Regions from separate parts of the Paenibacillus antri genome, predicted to be linked through region 1. Evidence: riboswitches for the same ligand, from Rfam matches in the RefSeq annotation. Region 1 holds a riboswitch; each other region holds the start of a gene.

The links. Region 1 has a riboswitch for cyclic di-GMP ahead of FE782_RS10500 (hypothetical protein). Riboswitches for the same ligand answer to the same signal wherever they lie in the genome.
Region 2: another riboswitch for cyclic di-GMP. It lies ahead of FE782_RS11685 (hypothetical protein); the one in region 1 lies ahead of FE782_RS10500 (hypothetical protein).
Region 3: another riboswitch for cyclic di-GMP. It lies ahead of FE782_RS12290 (hypothetical protein); the one in region 1 lies ahead of FE782_RS10500 (hypothetical protein).
Region 4: another riboswitch for cyclic di-GMP. It lies ahead of FE782_RS32765 (hypothetical protein); the one in region 1 lies ahead of FE782_RS10500 (hypothetical protein).

The regions. Positions count from the first base shown of each region.
Region 1 is NZ_VCIW01000005.1:203,141-208,408, forward strand. It holds gene FE782_RS10490 (copper amine oxidase N-terminal domain-containing protein) at 1-31, shown strand, start outside; gene katG (catalase/peroxidase HPI) at 273-2,456, shown strand; cyclic di-GMP riboswitch class I at 2,624-2,711, shown strand; gene FE782_RS10500 (hypothetical protein) at 2,811-3,452, shown strand; gene FE782_RS10505 (RNA-binding domain-containing protein) at 3,680-5,268, shown strand, end outside.
Region 2 is NZ_VCIW01000006.1:106,337-111,604, forward strand. It holds gene FE782_RS11670 (carbohydrate kinase family protein) at 1-107, opposite strand, end outside; gene FE782_RS11675 (copper amine oxidase N-terminal domain-containing protein) at 242-1,033, shown strand; gene FE782_RS11680 (O-methyltransferase) at 1,248-1,655, shown strand; cyclic di-GMP riboswitch class I at 1,688-1,774, shown strand; gene FE782_RS11685 (hypothetical protein) at 1,873-2,139, shown strand; gene FE782_RS11690 (hypothetical protein) at 2,228-2,929, shown strand; gene FE782_RS11695 (outer membrane lipoprotein-sorting protein) at 3,264-4,325, shown strand; gene alr (alanine racemase) at 4,449-5,268, shown strand, end outside.
Region 3 is NZ_VCIW01000006.1:257,464-262,731, reverse strand. It holds gene purB (adenylosuccinate lyase) at 1-607, opposite strand, end outside; gene purK (5-(carboxyamino)imidazole ribonucleotide synthase) at 862-2,028, opposite strand; gene purE (5-(carboxyamino)imidazole ribonucleotide mutase) at 2,048-2,512, opposite strand; cyclic di-GMP riboswitch class I at 2,858-2,948, shown strand; gene FE782_RS12290 (hypothetical protein) at 3,027-3,335, shown strand; gene FE782_RS12285 (DUF8508 domain-containing protein) at 3,365-5,268, opposite strand, start outside.
Region 4 is NZ_VCIW01000004.1:343,416-348,683, forward strand. It holds gene FE782_RS09205 (alpha/beta hydrolase) at 1-94, shown strand, start outside; gene FE782_RS09210 (GDSL-type esterase/lipase family protein) at 350-1,021, opposite strand; cyclic di-GMP riboswitch class I at 1,621-1,714, shown strand; gene FE782_RS32765 (hypothetical protein) at 1,853-2,353, shown strand; gene FE782_RS33270 (SDR family oxidoreductase) at 2,257-2,487, shown strand; gene FE782_RS09220 (NAD(P)/FAD-dependent oxidoreductase) at 2,512-3,753, shown strand; gene FE782_RS09225 (DUF4432 family protein) at 4,688-5,268, opposite strand, start outside.

The sequences.
Region 1 (5,268 bases):
CGCGGCAAGCGTGACGTTAAGAGAGATTTGAAAAATGACGAGGCTGCCGGCTTGACGGCGGCCTCGCTTCATTTTCGGAAATATTCTGGACTGCCCATTCATACGTTAGGATTAGGAGAAACACGGGACATGACGGGGGTCAATGGATCGTTGGGAACAGTGAAAATAATTTTCAAAAGAGAAATAGTTGATTTTTCTTCTACATAGATTTATAACTTAGATTAGAGTAATTATTATCTAATACACAATTTAAATTGATTGGAGATGTTCACATGGACTCAATGGCTACAGCTGCCGGAAAATGCCCGTTCTTGCATGGAAGCGTTACAACTCACAACCCTAGCGCAACGTCGAATAAACACTGGTGGCCCAACCAGTTAAACTTGAATATCCTGCACCAGCATGACAGGAAATCCAATCCCATGGGCGACGACTTCGACTATGCCGAGGAATTCAAAAAGCTAGACTATCAAGCCCTGAAACAAGATCTGTACGATCTCATGACGAACAGTCAAGATTGGTGGCCTGCCGACTATGGGCATTATGGTCCGTTCTTTATTCGGATGGCTTGGCACTCCGCGGGTACATATCGTACAGGCGACGGCCGTGGCGGCGCCGGCACCGGCACGCAGCGTTTCGCTCCGCTGAACAGCTGGCCGGACAACGGCAACCTGGATAAGGCGCGCCGACTGTTATGGCCGATCAAGCAAAAGTACGGCAACAAGATTTCATGGGCAGACCTGTTCATTCTAGCGGGGAACGCCGCTATCGAATCCATGGGCGGCAAGACGATCGGCTTCGGAGGCGGACGCGCGGACGTCTGGCATCCGGAAGAAGACATCTATTGGGGCGCGGAAAAGGAGTGGCTCGGGGACAATCGTTATACCGGCGATCGCGATCTCGAGAATCCGCTGGCCGCCGTCCAGATGGGTCTGATCTACGTCAATCCGGAAGGTCCGAACGGCAATCCGGATCCGCTGGCCAGCGCTCGCGACATTCGCGAAACGTTCAAGCGGATGGGCATGAACGACGAAGAAACCGTGGCGCTCGTCGCCGGCGGCCATACGTTCGGCAAGGCGCACGGCGCAGGAGACGCCGCGCTCGTCGGACCGGAACCGGAAGGCGCTCCCGTCGAAGCGATGGGATTAGGGTGGCTGAGCACGCATGGCTCCGGCAAAGGCCGAGACGCCATCACCAGCGGGATCGAGGGGGCTTGGACCCCGAATCCGACGCAATGGGATAACGGCTTCTTCGATATGCTGTTCGGATACGAGTGGCAGTTGACCAAGAGCCCGGCCGGCGCGCATCAGTGGACGGCGGTCAATCCGGTCGAGGAGCATCTCGCGCCCGACGCCGAGGATGCTTCCGTCCGCGTGCCGACGATCATGACGACCGCGGACATGGCGCTGCGCGCGGATCCGGCATACGAGAAGATCGCTCGGCGTTATCATGCGAATCCCGAGGAGTTCGCAGATGCGTTCGCTCGCGCCTGGTTCAAGCTTACGCATCGCGACATGGGGCCGCGCGCAAGATATCTTGGCCCTGAAGTCCCGGACGAAGTGTTCATCTGGCAAGATCCCATACCGGCTGCGGGGTATGAACTGACCGATGCCGAAGTCTCCGAGCTGAAAGCGAAGATCTTGGATTCGGGGCTTACCGTCAGCGAGCTCGTAACGACGGCGTGGGCTTCCGCAAGCACGTTCCGGGGCTCCGACATGCGAGGCGGCGCGAACGGCGCCCGCATCCGTCTGGCTCCGCAGAAGGATTGGGAAGTGAACCAGCCGGCCCAACTTTCCAAAGTCCTTAAGATCCTCGAAGCCATTCAACAGGATTTCGGCAAGAACGTCAGCATGGCCGATTTGATCGTCCTCGGGGGTACGGCCGCAGTAGAAAAAGCCGCGCGAGACGCAGGCTTCGATGTGACCGTTCCTTTCGCCGGCGGACGAGGCGATGCGACCCAAGAGCAAACGGACGCGGAAAGCTTCGCCGTGCTGGAGCCGATCGCCGACGGCTTCCGCAACTATCAGAGGAAGCAGTATAGCGTAAGTCCGGCGGAGCTCCTTGTAGACAAGGCGCAGCTGCTGAACCTGACCGCTCCGGAGATGACGGTGCTTGTCGGCGGCCTGCGCGTGCTCGGCACGAATTACGGCGGCACGCAGCACGGCGTATTCACGGACCGGGTGGGCACGCTCACGAACGACTTCTTCGTGAACGTGCTGGACATGGGAGTCCAATGGAAGCCTGCGGACGGAGGCGTATACGAAGGACGCGATCGCGCAACGGGCGAAGTCGTGCGTACGGCGACGACCGTCGACCTTGTGTTCGGTTCGAACTCCGTCTTGCGCGCCATCGCCGAGGTGTATGCTCAAGACGATAATCAAGAGAAGTTCGTGCGCGATTTCGTCGCCGCCTGGGTCAAAGTCATGAACGCGGATCGGTTCGACCTTAAAGCGTAAGTGTATAACAAAGAGCAGTATGGTTGCCTTCATACTGCTCTTTGCTTTTTTTGCCGGTAATCTATTCATTTCATTAATGTCTTGCCAACTCTTTCAAACGACTGGTATAATCCTCCATAGTTAAATTTACCCAATCCATTGGAATCATAGAAACCGAGTCTATCGAATCGAAACAAAGGCAAATCCTTACGAAAGTAGGAGGCGCAAAGCCACGGGTCTACAGCGGTTCGCCGCCATGACAGCCGGGTTGCTCCATTCTTCGGGCTCGGATTTTTTTTGGGTGAAAAAGGGAAGCGGCATATGAGTTATAGAGGTATCATCCTATTTTTAATCCTCTTAGGAGCAATCGGCGTCTTGGCATATTCGCCTCTGTATTCGTCGGACGATCCGTTGTTCAAGGCGTATGGGATCGCGTTCTACCTGGTTGGCGGTGCGATTGCCTTGTTCATCATCATGACGGTCGCCGAACGGAAGGCCGAGAAAGCGGGAGCGAAACTGCTCCTCGCCGCAGGAAGCTTGATCCTCTTAGTCGCGCCTCCCGTCGCCGATTGGGGACAAGCGCGATGGGAGGTGGCCGTTCGGGATCATCAGGAGGTAACGGCCGACATGCATTTCCGCGTTCATTACAATGCGCCGGACCAATTTATTCCGCCGATGCGTAATGTCCAGGTAGAGGTGAGGGACAGACATGTGCACCTGGCAATGGAATTCGATCCCGTCGCCGACGGCGGTCAAACGGGATCGGAGGAGGACTTTCAGGATAGATTACTGGCATGGCTCAGCCAGGAAATGTACAACTTAAGCGATTACGCGAAGCTATCGGTTTTGTCGGTTCGCGTAACCTACCTCGATCAAGTGTATGTGCTCGAGGATCTCCCTCTAAAGGACAGTACTGGGAAACCGTTGAGGGAATCGGACGAGTTCGCCTCCAATCCATCCATTCTGTTAAGCAAAATGAAAGTGCTCCCGCAAGCGGGAGGACCGGAGACACCGTGATCGGTGTCTCTTTTTGTGTATAAAATGTTTTCTTTCCTTTGAAATAGTAGGTTGACATAATCACTATTATGTAACCGTAGTATCACTTCTTTTGAAGGGCTATTTTTTCTATTAAGCCATTGTTATTAGTCATAATGAGGCAAAAAAAAGAAAAAGTAATACTTTGGAAGGAATATGTGGAATAATGTAGAAATTTGTATTACAAAAAATGTTTCGGAGGAAACGCAATGGATGAGAAAAAAATCATAAGATTATTAGCGGATTGGGAGCACGCTCTACTGGATTTTAAAGAAACCTTTTACAATCCAAGTGAGTCAAAGTCAAAAACAGATTTCGTCAAAGATGTTCTGTCTATGGCCAACTCAACTATGACTAAACCGGGTTATATTGTCTGCGGCGTAAAAGTGCTAATTGATGGTAGGAAAGAAGTTGTAGGTATCCATCAAAACACCTTAGTAGACGACAATAACTGGGTTGGAATCTTAAACCAGTTTGCGAGTCACCCGATTGAATTCCGTTTACATAAAATTCAGCTAACCGAATTAAATAAAACCATTGCTGTTATTGAAATATTCGAAGAACAGGTAAGGCCAATCTTCTGTATCAAGGCTGATGGTGAAAAACTCCAAAAAGGACTCATTTATTTTAGAAACGGATCAAATAATGATTTTGCTAACGACTTAGTTACTGTTGAAAAAATGATACTTGGTTCTGTAAGAAAAAAGCAAACCCAAGATTCTATATCGGACCCCACATATAACAGGTATTCCAAATTTCCACCCGCGCCTTATTATAACTTCGTTGGTAGAAGAGATGAGATCAATAAAGTAAAGGAAGAACTGCTTTTACACCATAAAAATTATTTACTCGCACTAAATGGGGATGGGGGGATTGGCAAAACGTCTATTGCTTATAAAATAGCGGAAGAGCTACTCACCGATGTTGACAATGGAAAGACTGATTTTGATGATGTTATATGGATTAGCGCAAAAGATCAAAGAATTTATTTCGATCAAAGACTACAGTTAAGTCGTGAATTTAATACCTTGGAGGATTTATATGAGAAAATTCTGCTTGTTTTTTACGATGGGCACTTTATTTCAAAACAGACATTAGCGCAAAAGGAATCTCTTGTTTCTCAGGCCTTGCAAGATACAAAATTTTTATTTGTCCTTGACAATCTGGAGGTCTTCTCACAGGCAGAAATCGAGGGAATTAAGACCTTTATTAGTAGAGCGCCTTCTAATCATAAATTTCTACTAACCTCAAGACATGACTTAAGGGTACAGGACGTAGTTACGATTCCTAGGTTGGACCCTGAAAATACAAAAAATTACATTGAAGACGTTATTCGGGCTTTTGACTTGTTAAATAGTAACGTCCCACAAGAATTAAACGATAGACAGGTTCAATTTGACGATTTAACAAGCGGAAATCCACTATACATAAAGTTTTTTATTTCTCAAATGAAGAACGGGCGTTCCTTAGATGATATTCTATCTAGAAGAAACCAGGAGTCGGAAAAAGCGTTAATGGCGTATTGCTTTGATACAACTCTTGCAAATTTAAAAGAAAATGAAAAGAAAATAATGTATTCATTAGCTGTTGACAATTCATCTGAGAAACAACAGATATCATTCAACGAGTTGAGATACTTAACATTATTACAATATCAAGAGCTTCATGAATTACTTGATAACTTAACCTCACTTTCTATGGTTGAACGTACTTATACTAACGGCAGACTTCTGTATAGCATAAATAATTTACTAGGAGCTTACCTGATTGACGAAAAAAGAATACCAGCTGCAGAAAT
Region 2 (5,268 bases), on a different contig from region 1:
ACGAAGCGAACGTCGCCGACGTTTTTCCCGATGGGGTCGTAGGCATGCGACGCATACCCCTTCAAATCTAAAAATACATTGCCGATAACTACGAGGGTGGGGGTCATTTTCGGTCGACAAGCTCCCTTGGATAATGTTCTGATTTATTGTACCAAAATCGCGACCCCCTGAAACCGTCCATCCTTTCCGAACGATATGGACATCAAGACAAGACTACATACTTTTTAGGAGGATGGGTTCTATGAATCAGAAGACAGGTTCGAAGAAGGTAACGCTGCTCGCGCTTGCGACGGTGGTGGCGAGCATGAGCATCGGCTCCGCGGTCGTCGGCGCGGCGGATGGCAACAAGGGCAAAGGCGCTGAGAAGAAGGCCGAGGCGAGCGTGCAAGCGGAGACGAGCGTAACGGCGGACGTCTATGGCGGCGGAAATAACGGCAACCACGGGAAAGGCAACACCCATGGGTTGGAAAACGCGCTTTCCAAGCTCGAAGGCAAGCCGGCGGCCGAGGTCATTCTCGAGATTCTCGCGGACCGGACCGTCGACGCCGAGGCGCTTGCGCTCGAACTCGAGGCGGACGGCGAGATCGAAGCGGCGGTCGTCGCTCAACAGGAAGCGGCGGTGCAAAACCCGACCGATGCGAAGCTCGTGAAGAAGCTCGCGAAGCTGCTGGACAAGGCCGGCCACAAGGGGATCAAGGCGTTCGTCAACGGCAAGCAGCCGGAATTTGACGTGAAGCCGTTCGCGAAAAACGGACGCACGCTCGTGCCGTTCCGCGCGATCGCCGCATCGCTGAAGGCCGATGTGTCGTTCGACGCCGCGACGCAGACGGTGACGGTCGTCCGCGGCGACGTCACGGTGAAGCTGACGCTCGGCAGCGACACGGCATACGTGAACGACGTTGCCGTGAAGCTCGACGTGGCGGCGGAGTCGGTGGAGGGCCGTACGGTCATTCCGCTGCGCTTCTTGGCCGAAGCGTTCGATGCGAACGTTGAATTCGATGTCGAGACGCAAAGCGTCATTATTACGGAATAATAGAACGAGACGATCGACCGTTCCCGGGAATCCGGGAACGGTCGTTTGCGTTTCTGGGTCCATTTTCCCGAGGGATGTCGCATCGTGTAGAATTTTTTCGCAATTTCGCCAAATTACTATTGTCACAAACTGGTGATTCTACTATAATAGGACACACGACCCACTAGAGTTGACACGCGCAAACTATTGTTGACAGAAAGGGGGTATGTAATGTATGGAGATGACCGAGTCGTTAACGAAGCAGTTAAACATGGTGTTCGGGAAGCTGAGCGAGGAGCTCGCGAATCTTTCGTCCGGCATTGTGTTCGTACAAATACGCAGCAACGTGATCGGGAAGTTCGGCATCCGGCACGATCCGTTCGAGACGAGCAAGACTCGGCCGTTCCAAGGCACGAGCGGGTTGACGGAGTCGCAGCGGAACGATTTCCGCCGAATGGCGATCCAAGCGTTGGGCCATAAGGTCGGATGGACGCACGGCGAGATCCAGTTCGAGTTCGCCGTCAGGCAAGGAAAGCTGAGATTGAGCATCACCTTCGAATCGAATTACAATATGTCCAACTTGTTGCCGAAGTTCGATCTCGGCGGCGGATGGGGCGGCGCCGGCGAGATCGAAGGGGCATAACGATATTTGGAAACCAACTACATATCCGATTTGTTGATTCAAGGCAAACCCATCGAAAGGTGGGGACGCAAAGCTATAGGGGCTACGCTTACGAGTAAGCATGCCAGCCAGCTGCCGCAAACCGGGCCAGTCATCGTGACGGACGAAGCACGTACCGGCTCACTTGCAGCAGCAGCTGTGGAGTGGGCTTTTTCTATGTCTCTTTGGGGAGGTAGGTATGCAGCGTATGGTATTCAAGATGTTGTGTGTCCTGCTTTTGACGGCGATGCTTACGCGCTTCGGACAACCGGGCGAACTGGAACATGCGGTAGAGCGGTTGGCGTGGCTCAAGGCGGTCGAGGCGCCGTCGTCGACGGACCAAGCGGAGTCCGCCTCGGAGCGGAACCGGCGGGAGAACGCGATAGGCAAGGGCGTGTTGGAGCGCAGCTTCCGGCTGCGGTCCCGGCTGAATACGCATTTATTAATGTTGAAGTTCAAGCGATAGATTTCTATGGAGTGGCGAAGCGCGCCCTCGTTCGTCTTTCGGGACGGCGGGGCGCTTTTCTTGTTTTCCGGGGGAGGAGGGGCGAGGGGTGGCGGAACCGTTCGAGAGCGCGCACGAACGCTGGCTGCAGTCGCATCTGGAGGGACGAACGGGAGAGCGGCGGGGGCGGCTTACACGGAAGAGGTATGCGGAGACGTTGTTCTTGCGGCAGGTGTGGTGGCCGTTGTTCGGAAGCTTCGATGCGCTTCACCCGGAGTATGAGGTGGCGGATTGGCGAGGGAGGTCGTATTTCGCGGACTTCGTCTGGCTGCCGGGATCGGGGGAGAAGCTCGTCTTCGAGGTGAAGGGCTTCGGACCGCACGTGACGGAGATGGATCGAAGAGGTTATTGCGAAGAGTTGAACCGCGAGACGTTCCTGCAAGGGCTCGGCTACCGCGTCATCTCGATTCCGCACGACGACGTGGCGAGCCGCCCGGATGTCGTGCAGTCGTTGCTGCGCATGGTGCTGAGCCGATTTCAACCGATCCGTAAGTCTAGGGCTCGTCCGTCCCTCATCGAGAGGGAAATTATGCTCCTAGCCTTCAGTTGCGCGGGTGTATTGCGAGGCGTCGATGTTGCAACGCACTTAGACGTTAGTCATCGGACGGCGGTACGGTATTTGCAACGGCTCTGTGAGAAAGGAGTGCTAGAGGCATTGCGAAACGGTGCGAAGGGGGAGCGAGTGACGGAATATCGAGTCATCAAGGAGAAGCAGGGGCTGCTCGGACTGTGGCAATGGGACGAGGGATAGTCTCCTGTTCGGGTTTTTGCGCAATCGTGCGTATATTTTAATCCGAATGAGTCGATATCTCCTCGATATGCGCAAAACTTCATAAATCCCACCGGATTCCGGTGGGAAGGGGGAGGAATATAAGAACTTTTGCCGATATGATTTTGAATCGAGTCTACCGCATAACAAATATATGACTTTTTGCGCAAGTCCTGGGGAAAACCGACGGAAGAGCCCGCCCGCCGCCGCCAACCGCCATCGCTTGTCATGCTCGTCATGCTAGTCTGCATAAATGGCCAACCCCCCTCATAGACATGTTATCGAGTACAAGAAATCGATCGGAGGGGTGGACCTCATGAGACGTAGCAAGTGGGTCATGACCTTGGCGCTGACGTTGGCGGTGGCGCTGCTGTTGGCGGCGTGCGGAGGCGCGAAGGATGCGGCGGGTGTCGTAAGCGACATCGAGAAGTTGACGGGCAAGCTGGAGAGTTATCACGCGGAAGGCACCATGGTGTTGAATACGGGGCAGGAGCCCCAAGAGTACGGCGTCGTCGTCAGCTATCAGAAGCCGGAGTACTACCGCATCGCGCTTACGAACGAGGCGAACGACATTACGCAGATCGTGCTGCGCAACGACGAAGGCGTGTTCGTTCTGACGCCGCACCTCAATAAGAGCTTCCGCTTCAAGAGCGACTGGCCGAACAATCAAGGGCAGGCGTACTTGTTCGAGACGCTGGCGCAATCGATCATCCACGACGACGAGCGCCAATTCACCGCGGAGGAAAATGCGTACGTCTTCGACGTCCTGGCCAACTACCAGAACGCCTCGCTCGTCCGCCAGAAAATCTGGCTGAGCAAGGAAGACTACAAGCCGCAGCGCGTCGTCGTGACGGATGCGGACGCGAACGAGATGGTCACGGTGACGTTCAGCTCCTTCGAGTTCGACAAGAGCTTCGAGGACAACTGGTTCGATATGAACCGGAATATGACGAGCGTGTCGATCCAGTCGGTGCCGGTGCTGGCGACCGAAGGCGAAGGCCAAGGCGAACAAACGGCGGAAGCGAACGAACACTTCGGCATCATCTATCCGGGCTACGTGCCGGAAGGCGTCGAGGAGCGGTCGGCGGCGGACTTCAAGCTCGGCGAGCGCGACGCGATCATGATCCGGTACGTCGGCGAATACGACTACACGCTCGTCGAGTCCAAGGCGGCGGAAGAGCGGATGGCGTCCAGCTCGATCGGCACGGTCATCGAGCTCGACCTCGGCCGCACGGTCGGCGTCCTGATCGGCGAGAACGAGCAGCGGACGCTTCTGTGGACGCACGACGGCGTCGATTACCGCCTCTCCACCGGCAATCTTCCTTATGAAGAGATGGTGAAGGTAGCGCAATCGGTATTCGATCAGAGCGGGAAGTAAGCAGGGGGGACCAATGACACGGTTCGTTGACACGGCCATTCTTAGATTCTAAGATAGTACAGTGGCAGACCCTTAGATTCTACTTAGGTTCTGAGAAAACTTGTTTGCGGATGTGACTTCCCTGTGGATACGTACCGATGGACGCGGGCCGAGGTCGACTTGGATGCGCTGCACCACAATTTGGAGCAGTTCCGAATCGCCCTCGGCCCCGATATAAAGATTATGGCCGTCGTGAAAGCGAATGCGTACGGCCATGGCGCGGTGAAGGTCGCCGAAGAGGCGATCCGCCACGGCGTCGAATATTTGGCGGTCGCCTTCCTGGACGAGGCGCTCGAGCTAAGGCATTTCGGCATCGAAGCGCCGATTCTGGTGCTCGGCTATACGCCGGCGGCCGGCGTCGAAGTCGCGAGAAACCGCGGCATTACGCTTACGGTGTTCGACGACGACGTGCTGGAAGCCGCAGCGTCGCAACACCCGACGAAAACGTTAAACATCCACGTGAAGGTGGACACCGGCATGGGCCGCATCGGCCTGACCGACGAGCAAGACGCGATTCGCTTCGTCGAGAAGGCGCTCAAGACGCCCGGCGTCGCGGTCGAAGGGCTGTTCACGCATTACGCGTGCGCCGACGAATGCGACAAGACGCATGTGACGGAGCAGTATCGGAAGTTTGCGCGGATCGCGGATCATTTTCAAAAGCAAGGAATTTCGTTAAAGTACGTGCATGCCGGCAACAGCGCGACGGGGATCGACACGCCGGACTACACGCGGAATATGCTGCGCCTCGGGGTGAGCATGTACGGGTTGTATCCGTCGGAAGAGGTCAACCATGAGCGGGTGCGGCTGAAGCCGGTCATGTCGCTGAAGTCGGGCGTCGTGATGGTGAAGCGGCTGCCGCAAGGCAGCACCGTCAGCTACGGCGCGAATTACGCGACGGCGCAGG
Region 3 (5,268 bases), on a different contig from region 1:
CGAGCTTCTTGCAGACGGACGCTTCGACGTGCGGATCGATGTTCGCGTACGTGCCGACCGCGCCGGAAATTTTCCCGAACTGCACGCCGTCGGCCGCATGTCGGAATCGCTCGAGGTTCCGCTTCATCTCTTCGTACCAGAGGGCGAGCTTGAGCCCGAACGTCGTCGGCTCCGCGTGCACGCCGTGCGTGCGGCCCATCATGGCGGTGTCCTTGTAGCGAACGGCTTGCTCCTTGAGGATGTCGATGAATCGAATGATATCGGCTTCGAGAATGGCGTTCGCTTGCTTCAGCAAGTAGCCGAGCGCCGTGTCGACGACGTCCGTCGACGTCAGGCCGTAGTGCACCCACTTCCGCTCCGGACCGACCGTTTCGGATACCGCGCGGGTGAACGCGATGACGTCGTGGCGCGTCTCCAACTCGATCTCGCTAATCCGATCGATATCGAAGCCCGCCTTCGCGCGCAGCGCCTCCACGTCCTCCTTCGGAATGACGCCGAGCTCGCTCCACGCCTCGCACGCCGCGAGCTCCACCTCGAGCCATGCTTGGAACTTGTTTTGCTCCGTCCAGATCGCGGCCATCTCGGGCCGAGTGTAACGTTCGATCATCGTATGGTTCCTCCTCCGTCTATCTGCAATCGTACGGCCTTCTGCCGCTAGCCTGCAAAACTGCATTTATTTCCATCGCTAGCGACCTCCGCCCGTCATTTAACTGCGAAAGTGCATCTATTTTTGCGGTTGAAAGAGGGTTTCGCTCAATTAGATGTATTTTCGCAGTTATTCGGCCTTTTTCCGCCCATGTTCCCCGTAATACCTGCACATTTGCAGTTTCTTTCGGCGCGGCCCGCGAACCGGGCGTCCGGCTACGTCCAAATCCCGCACGTCTCGATCCAGCGCAGCGCTTTGTCCGGGTCGTCGGTCAGCAGGTTCACGTGCCCCATCTTGCGGCCCGGCTTCGATTCCGCCTTGCCGTAGAGATGAAGCTTCGCGTCCACGCCTTCCGGCAGCGTCCGCTCGCCGCCCGCTTCCATCCACCGCAGCAGCGGCGCGACGTGCTCGCCGAGCACGTTGACCATGACGACCGGCGTCAGCAGCTTCGGCTCCGGCAGCGGCAAGCCGCAGACGGCTCGCAGATGAAGCTCGAATTGCGACGCGGTGCAGGCGTCCATCGAGTAGTGGCCCGAGTTATGAGGCCGCGGCGCCAGCTCGTTGACGTACAGCGTACCGTCCGCCTTCAGGAACATCTCGACGGCGATGAGGCCGACGACGTTCAGCGAGGCGGCGATGTCCGCCGCCATCTTGCGCGCGCGGGCGTCGACGTCGGCCGGGATGAGCCCCGGCGCCGCCGTCGACGTGTGCAGCACGCCGTTCACATGCACGTTCCACGCCGGGGGGAACGTCCGCACCTCGCCGTCCGTCCCCCGCGCCGCGACGACCGACAGTTCGCGCTCGAAGTCGACGAACTGCTCGACGATCAGCTCGACGTTCCCGCCGCCGAGCGACGTGAACGCTTCGGCCGCTTGTTCGATGCGCCGAATGACGAACTGCCCCTTGCCGTCGTAGCCGCCGGTCGCCGTCTTCAGCACGCACGGCGCGCCGAACGCCTGCAGCGCCTCGCGCAGATCGGCGATCGCCTGGATCTCGCGATACGGCGCCACCGGCACGCCCGCGGCTTCGACCGCCCGCTTCTCGCGCAGCCGGTGCTGCGTCGTGCGCAGCAGCTCGCTGCCCTGCGGGACGTACGACTCGCGCTCGAGCACGGCCGCGACGCCGGCGTTCACATTTTCGAACTCGTACGTAATGACGTCCGCGATGCGCCCGAGCTCCCGCGCCGCGCCCTCGTCTCCGTAATGCGCCGTCACCTGCCGGTCGGACACTTGTCCGCACGGCGAATCCGGCGTCGGATCGAGCGTCGCGAACCGGTACCCCATCTCGCGTCCCTTCAGCGCCAACATGCGGCCGAGCTGGCCGCCGCCGAGCACGCCGATCGTCGCGCCCGGCAAAATTCGTCTCATGTTAGAAGTTTCCATGTCGATAGTATTCTCCAATTTACGGCAGGTTATCGCCGATCGATTCCACTTCCGCGCGGGTATTCTCCCGCCGCGCCGCAAGCCGCGCCGCGACCTCCGGGTCGTACGCGCCTACGATCTGCGCCGCGAGCAGCCCCGCGTTCGTCGCTCCCGCCGCGCCGATCGCGACCGTCGCCACCGGCACGCCTGCCGGCATCTGCACGATCGACAGCAGCGAGTCGAGCCCGCTCAGCGCCTTGGATTGCACCGGCACGCCGATGACCGGCAGCTCCGTCTTCGCCGCGATCATGCCCGGCAGATGCGCCGCGCCGCCCGCTCCCGCGATAATGACCTTGAGCCCCCGCTCGCGGGCTTGCTCCGCATACGTAAACATCAGATCCGGCGTGCGGTGGGCGGAGACGACGCGCTTCTCGTACGGGACGCCGAGCGCCTCCAGCATATCGCACGCGAGCTTCATCGTTTCCCAGTCGGATTTGCTGCCCATGACGACGCCGACGATCGGTGTTGACACGATTTAAGCACTCCTTCGCTTCGTATAATATAGGTACGCATGCCGCGCTTACAAAACAAAAGTCCGGGCGCCATCGTGCAGCCCCAGGACATATGTCGCCGTTCCGGTAAATTCTTCGTTTCGTCTTTAGTGTACCAATGCTTACATGGCAATGTCAACGTAAAAAGCGAACATTCCCCGACCGTCATGAGATATAGTTCGTATTTTTAAGGTTTTGCAAATCGCAAAAATAGTAGTGACCGAAGGTTCCAACTTATGGTATTGTAATGGTAATTTAGTAGGAGACACCGAACGTGCATCCGCAAGCGAGCGCATAGGACAGGGTCACGGCAAACTTTTCCGAAAGGGAAGGACGCAAAGCTATGGGTCTACCGCTTCCGCCGGAAGCTACGATCGCCAAGCCGCCCTAGAGACGGACGACATACAGGCGGGTCTAGTTTGAAGGAAGCATTGCGTTTTTCCCTCGCGGGCGCGAGGGGGTAAGGCGTTGTACAAGCTAGAAGACTCCGATTCATTGCAACCGCTTCGCTCGTCCGGCAGCGATCCCGAGCTGCTGCTTACGGACGACGAAGACTCGCTGCGGCTTATGGTGCTGCGCATCACCGCCGCTCTCGTCGGATCGTGCAAGCATTGTCTTATGATTTCCACCGATATCGCCGACGACGCCCCGATCTATTGCGGGAAATCGAACGATCTGTGCTATATGCGGAAGATCAACGTGGAAAGCTGCCTGGACTGCGGAGAATACAAGAACCGCGCTCCTTCCTTAGAACCGAATACGCCCTCTGGACGCTAAGTCCGGAGGGCGTATTTTCGTGTTCGCGGTTATTTCTTCGTGCCTTTGCCGTTGCCGTAGCCTTGCCCAGCGCCGTTGCCGACGCCTCTCGCGAACAGATCCAACTGGACGAGCAGCGGATCGTGGTCGCTGACGCGGCCGTCCCGTTCGCTGAAATCCGCGTTGATGTGGACGATGTCCAGCGTCGTCGCGGGCGCGAGCCGTTCGGTCACGAGCACGTGATCAAGCGTCTGCGAGTTTCCTTGGTACACGTAGGAGTAGCGTTCCGGGAGCGGAAGCAGGTCCACCAGGTTGACGAGCTCGTCGCCCTTCAGTATTTCAAGCGTCTTGGAAAATTGGAAGTCGTTGAAGTCCCCCAGCAGCACGACGTTCGCCTTATGGTCCTCCTTCAGCACGCCGGCGACGAAGTCGTTCACGACGTTCGCGATTGTTTGGCGCTGCGTTTCGCTGGCAAGGATCGGCGGCAGCGGCTGGATCGCGCCGAACGGCGCCTCGTCTCCGCCCTTCGAGTTGAAGTGGTTGTTGACGACGATCACGCGCTCGCCCTTGAACTCGAATTCGGCGGCGAGCGGCTTGCGGGAGCTGTCGAACGCGTCGTTCGTCGGCGCGATTCGTCCCGGGTTATGCGACAACCCGTTCTTCTTGTCATAGGCGACCGCGGTCGTCGCATCGCCGCGAGGCTTCTCCGTCAGCGTCACCCGGTCCGGATTGTACAAATACCCGACGCGAATGTTGCCGCCGGTCGCTCCGCCGTCTCGGTTGTTCTCCGGCGCGATGTCCGTATATGCGTACGTCGGTCCGCCCGCCGCCGCGACCGACGCGATCAGCGCCTCGTAGCTCTTGCTCGCGTCGGTCGTGCCGTCGTCCGTCTGCCCGTTATTATCCTGCACTTCGATAAGACCGATAATATCGGGGGCGTTCAGATGTTCGACAATCGCCGACGCGATTTTGCGCTTCTTCTCCGCGCCCGCCGCGCTCGGGTTATCCCAGAAGTTTTCGATATTGAACCCGGCGATCGTCAGTTTGTCTTCATCGAAAACGATCGAGGTTCGCTCGCGCGTTGCCGCACCCTTTTCCGCCGCAGGCAGATTGCCTTCCGGAATGACCTTGAAGTTGCTGTAATCGTAGCCGAGCACGCCGACGATCGGCGCGAGGAACCGGTCCCCCGTCTTATAGCCGTCGACTTCCTTCTTCACCAGCACGCGCTGCGGGTTAATGTCTTCGCCGGCGAGCAGAATGCCGCCGTTCGGCGTCATCGTCTCGCCCGGCTGGTCGCCGAGCACGACCGGAATTTCGAAATGGAGCGGCCCTACGACGCGGGCGTCCCGCAGCTCGAGGCGCATCGACTCCAAGCTTTCGTAGAAATCAAGGGCGTCTTCCTCCGGATCGAAAACGGTCATCCCGTCGTTGTCCACGATCGACTTCGGAATGACGCGGTCCCGCTCCAGCGCGACCGGCGCCGGCAGCTCGTTCCCGCGGCTCGTCCGGGAGACGAACGCCGAGCCGATCGCCGTCGTCAGCAGGTCGTTCGCATCGTCGTAGCCCTCTTCCTTCCGCTCCTCGACCGTTCCGTCGACGAGCACGCGGTCGCCCGGCGCCACGCTGTACGAGGAGTACACCAGAATCGCTTCCGACGTCCGGACGTCTCCGTCTTCTTGGCCGGGGACCGTCTGCATGTAAAACTTACCCGTGCCGACCCGCTGCGTGACGATGCCCTCCAGATCGTTCACCTTATGCCCCGCGAACGGGGAGACGTGACCCGCCGATTGCACGTCGTGGATGGCGAGGCCTTCGTACGTTTGTTGCTTTACGTAATGGAACGTATAGACGTCGCTCGCCATGCCGTCGACCGCGGCGATCGCGCGGATCGTCAGCTCGTCGTCGTCGCCGACGACGATCGGCCCCGCGTACGGCGTCCCCGTCTCCGGCGTCG
Region 4 (5,268 bases), on a different contig from region 1:
CCATTTTCCGATAGAACAACCGGGTTTGGACCAGATGAAAACCGCTGTTCTTTCTTTTATAAGCGAGATTGAAAATGAAACTACCAAATTATAATGGAAGAGCTAAATACTTGTACGATTGGTGGGATTGTTACGGTAACGGAGACGATAGTTCCACAAGACACAACGGCAGCTGGCACACTAACGGCTACCGTTGTTCATTGAAGTAACTGGGCAGTTTAACGGAACAAAACCTTCTAGATGCGCGACAAGAACTTGTCCCTATTGTAGACATAGCGCAATAGAGGACAGCTGCGATCACACACAGTCTGTCCCGTTTCAAGTTCAAGTATATTCATGGTTACCGCACTTATAGATAGGGCAGCAAGTTGTTCATGATGACGGCATATCCGTTCGCGTACATGTGAATTCCGTCGCTGCTGAAATCCGCGTTCAAATTTCCTTCCTCGTCCGTCAGTCCTTCGTTTACGTCAATGAAGGTATAGTTTTGCTTAGCCGCAAGCCGCTCGATCGCCCGGTTCGCTTCACGGATCGCCTCGTTAGTTCTGCGCTGGAACACCTCTTCCATGGAAGCTTTGGGCACGAAGGGAAACTCCGCCTTGGCGTTCACGGGGTAATACGCCATGACGTACACACGGCAGCCCGGTAGCCGCCGGGCAACTTGGGTCAGAATCTCATCGTAATTCGCCAGCAGATGCTCCAGTCGATAGTCGGGTGCGCTGATATCGTTGGTTCCGATGTTGATGAAAAGCTTGGAGGGCTCCAGCTCGAAGATACATGCCTCCATAGACGCGAGTAAATCTGCCGTCACATATCCGGCAATGCCGCGATTATAGATGCAATATCGGGTCTCCAGCTTCATCTGCATCTCGTTGATTGGGAAAAACTCCATCAGTGATGAACCGGCAAGCACCGTTTGACCCTTCAAAGCGAGCTGGTTGAGGATGTTGAATTTCCGTACCTTTTCCTTCTTCTCATCATGCACTTCCGGCAGAGCCGGATCCCCCTCTATATTCGTCATCCGTCATGCCCCCTTCTCGTAGCTTTCTTCCATTTTACCTGTTTCGTTCAATAAACAACATGATGTGGCTGCCGGCGCACTGATCGGCAGCCTCGCTACGTTAACTGGGCAGAATAGTTTAATGGTAAAGTATTGAAAGAGAAATCTGTATTTACGTTGTAGAACACGATATTCCAACAACCTAGCAGATTGGAGTAAATATGGTGAAGATATATGGCGATTAACGAGTAACCATAAAAAAGTTCAGTCAATCATTTAAGAACAACGATCCGAGATTTTCCCAAAGTATTTCAATAAAAATTTTAAAGGACACCCTATAACAGATAATTACCTTACAACTGGAACCCATCATTATTATGATAGCGGTATGGTTGAAGTAACTGGGCAGTATAGTTACAAATAAAGGGAATAAATCCTTCCGCGGCAAGAGGGATCGTTTGTACCGAACGAAGGGAAGTTACGGAGGACGGAACCTTACTGTTGGAAGGAGAAGGGGGGGGGGGCTATTCAACATTGAAAATAATTACACGGACCTACTTCTATTTCGACAAAAAAATTGATAGTGTGATGGTAAACGATAACAACCTAATACTCACATCGTACGACAATGGCAAACTTACTGAAAAGTGAGGACGCAAAGCTAATAGGGGCTAAGGTGGATACCTTCATCCATGACGCTCGCCAGCTGCCGAATACGACGGGAACCCACCGTCTATTCATTGATTTCGAACGGTTTTTTTGCGTTTTCAAAAAGGTGTATTCGGTTCGTGACAGCCGACTTTAACGAAGGAGGTGAGGAGCTAGCTTCATCGCGATCGCCGATATGACCTAATGACCGCCGCTTCCGCAATGAATGTATTAGAAGCGATGGCCAACCGTTTCGATCGAAAGGTAGTGCATGCCCCTGATCCGAACGGGTTGCCGGGGGGATATCCGGTCCTGATCGCAGAGAGCAGCGTTAACGTTATTCTGCCGGACAATCTAACCCTTCAAGAAGCCATACACATGAATGAAGAGGGGCAGAGGTTAGAGGAGTACAGCGTTCATGCCAATGCGGGTATTATCGACAAGCCAAATTTATTAGCGAAATTAGCTTTGCAGATTGGAATAAAATCAGTAACATTAATCTTACTGGCATGTTCCTACGGCAAAGTATGCGATTCAGCAAATGGTAAAGCAAAGCGGCGGCCCGATCGAAAGATAACATACGTATTAATGTCGTTTGGACAGGCAATATGCAAACTCCGTTGCTGGAGAGACAGCTCAGCGAGGATCCGAATACTGAAGCCGCTCTGCAAGCGATGGGGCAAATTTCTTCTCCTGAAGAAGTAGCGAATTTGGCGGCGTTTCTCGCAAGCGACGAAGCTTCGGCAATGAAAGGTTCTGCAGTGATTTATCGATCAGGGCGAAACGCTCGGCTATGGCAAAGGGTTAAGGGGGATCTAATCAGATCTAAACCCCCATAGTCGAGAATCGAATGGGGGAGCATCATGGCAAAGTTGGCAATTATCGGCGGTGGAATTATTGGCCTTGCTTGCGCATATTATTGGCGCAAACAAAATCAAGAAGTAGTCCTTATCGATAAAGGCAATCCGGGCGAAGGTCCTTCCAGATGCAATATGGGGTGGGTTTCCCCGACATTATCGGGACCGTTGCCCGGGCCTGGAATGATAGGAACGTCCATGAAGTGGCTGTTCAAGAAAGACAGCCCCTTATACGTTAAACCGAGTGCAGTCCCTTTCTTGGCGCCCTGGTTAATTCAGTTTATGCGTTACTGTAACGAACAAAAGTATCAATTGGCTTGCGATGCCGGTTTCCATATAAGCAAGGATACGTTTCAGTTGTTTGACGAGCTTGTGGACGACGGCGTCGAATTCGAAATGCACCGGAAAGGACTCCTCGTCCTGGGCTCGAACGAATCGGATTTGCAGCATAAGTACGAGGACTTGAAACAAGTCGAACGTATCGGCTTGCCGCGTCCGGAGCTGGTTACCGGGGCCGAATTGTTAAAGATGGAGCCTCATATGAAGGCGAACTTGGCCGGAGCGTTATTCCTGCCTAAAGAGCGGCATGTTCGTCCCGAGAGTATGGTGAACGGACTGATCGATTGGCTGCAGGTCAATGGAGTCGAAATGAAAACCAACGACGCGGTAACGGATATCGTCCATAACCATGCTCGAGTGGAGAGGGTAAGATGCAATACCGGTTGGGTAGAAGCCGATATGTTTTTATTAGCGGCGGGCGCGTGGTCTTCCCAACTTATGAAAAAGTTAAATTATTCTCTTCCGATCACTGCGGGGAAAGGGTACAGCATCACGTATCAGTCGCCTAATATGGAATTCAATCATCCGATTTACTTTGCAAAGGACAAAACGGCTTTGACTCCATTCGACGGCGCTCTGCGTATAGGCGGTACGATGGAATTATCCGGCATTAACGATGAGTTGATGTCGGACCGCGTGAACGGCATCAAAAGCTCAGTCGCAAAATTTCTGTCTAAAGAGATTCATGGATCGGGGGAAGTGATCTTGTCCGGGATGAGACCGATGACGCCGGACAGCTTGCCTGTTCTAGGGGGACTTCCGAACTTCAAAAATGTATTCGTAGCCGCAGGACATGGCGGGAACGGGTTATTGATGTCGCTTTCGACGGGTCGTATTCTATCGGATTTAATTAGCGGCAGGGATCCGGGTCTCGATGTTACGCCATTCTCTCCGCAGCGGTTTAAATAATATCGGACAGGGATAAGGTGCCGCTTAACTGTATGCTAATAAATAGACTATATTCGTATACTTCGAAAATTTCTTTATCTATACGCGTTCTTGTCATGAGTTTATGCTAATGTTATGATTTTTCTAGATTCTATATCCCTTTACGCAAATTTAAGCCCTAGCGGCAGTATAACCACGGTCTGTTCGACCGGAGTATGCTGCTGTTATTTTTGTGTTCAGGCAAAATCTTAGACGGAGGGGTTACTCTAGGAGGTAGTTCATTCAACGGGTCTGTAGCAAAGTACCCAATGTAAAAATATAGTCGAGGATACACTAGCATGGTAATCCTAAAAGTACAGATTAACGTATCATAGGAGGGCTCTCGTTGAGAGTTATCCCCTTGGCGGAAATTGGGGAAGAGTACGATTCGATTCTGACTTTGGACTCGAGATGACTATCGTTCCTGAACCAGCAGGGATGATATTGTTTATTATCAGAACTACGAACCGCCAGTTATTGGTACGACTCACTTTCTAATTAGTTTACATAATATATATTCTGTTTGGCAGTTTGGCCAGTTATCGTATCGTTGACATAATTATCGTACCGGCACTGGGAATTATGGGACGCGACCCTGGGAGTTATCGGTCGGTACGATAATTATTATTTCCAACATATTATTTAGTCAAAACCTTGGGGTCGCCGTTGATCTACGGCAATAGGGACCCCCCTTGAGATAAGCCCGAAGAGTCCCATGTACACACCAAACGGTTACTGGCCGGCCCCGTATGGGCACCGTTTACTCTGCTCATCGTCGATTTACTACGCAGTGAGGGAGGGACCGACTCGCCGCGGAAATGCATTATCGGGGTACGCGATACCTACCATGTCATCCAGCGTCTTTCTTATTTTAGCCCACGAATATTTGCAATCTTGAAAGCCCCATGCTGATTCTTCAGTCGGGTGCATCGGATTCGAAGTAATCTAGTTCCTCTGGCGTTGTTAAGACGGTAAACCGAAGGGTATATTCCTTCGTTTCACCCGGAGCGATCTCCTCAAGCCAGCCGAGCTCCCGGTCCTTCGACCGGCCTTCAACGCCACCGTTCATCGGCTCGAACGCCGTTACGTATTCGCCATGCCCGAAGTGCAGCCAATTACCGAGCCTTGGCAGCGCCGCTTTCGGATATTCCAGTTTTACGCCGAGACCCAGCTTGCGGTTCACGATCCCGACCTGTGCCAGCCCGTCCTCATTTTCCTTCACATCGATATATAGGAAATCCTGGGACGCGCCATCATGAATCTCCAACGGTGCCGGAATGCGACGCATGTCCTCCGCGTGGTGATTCCGTACATTGTCGGACAATCCGGATACGGTGGTTGCGCGATAGATGAGCTTCGCCCCTTCGTCCACGAGTGGATAACCGAAGGTGAAGTGATACAGCATCGCGTGAGGTGTAACCACGTTATGATGATTCGTAAATATGTCCTTCAGCTCGATCGTCGGCGAACCGAGCGAAGTCCGAATTAAGCGCCTCA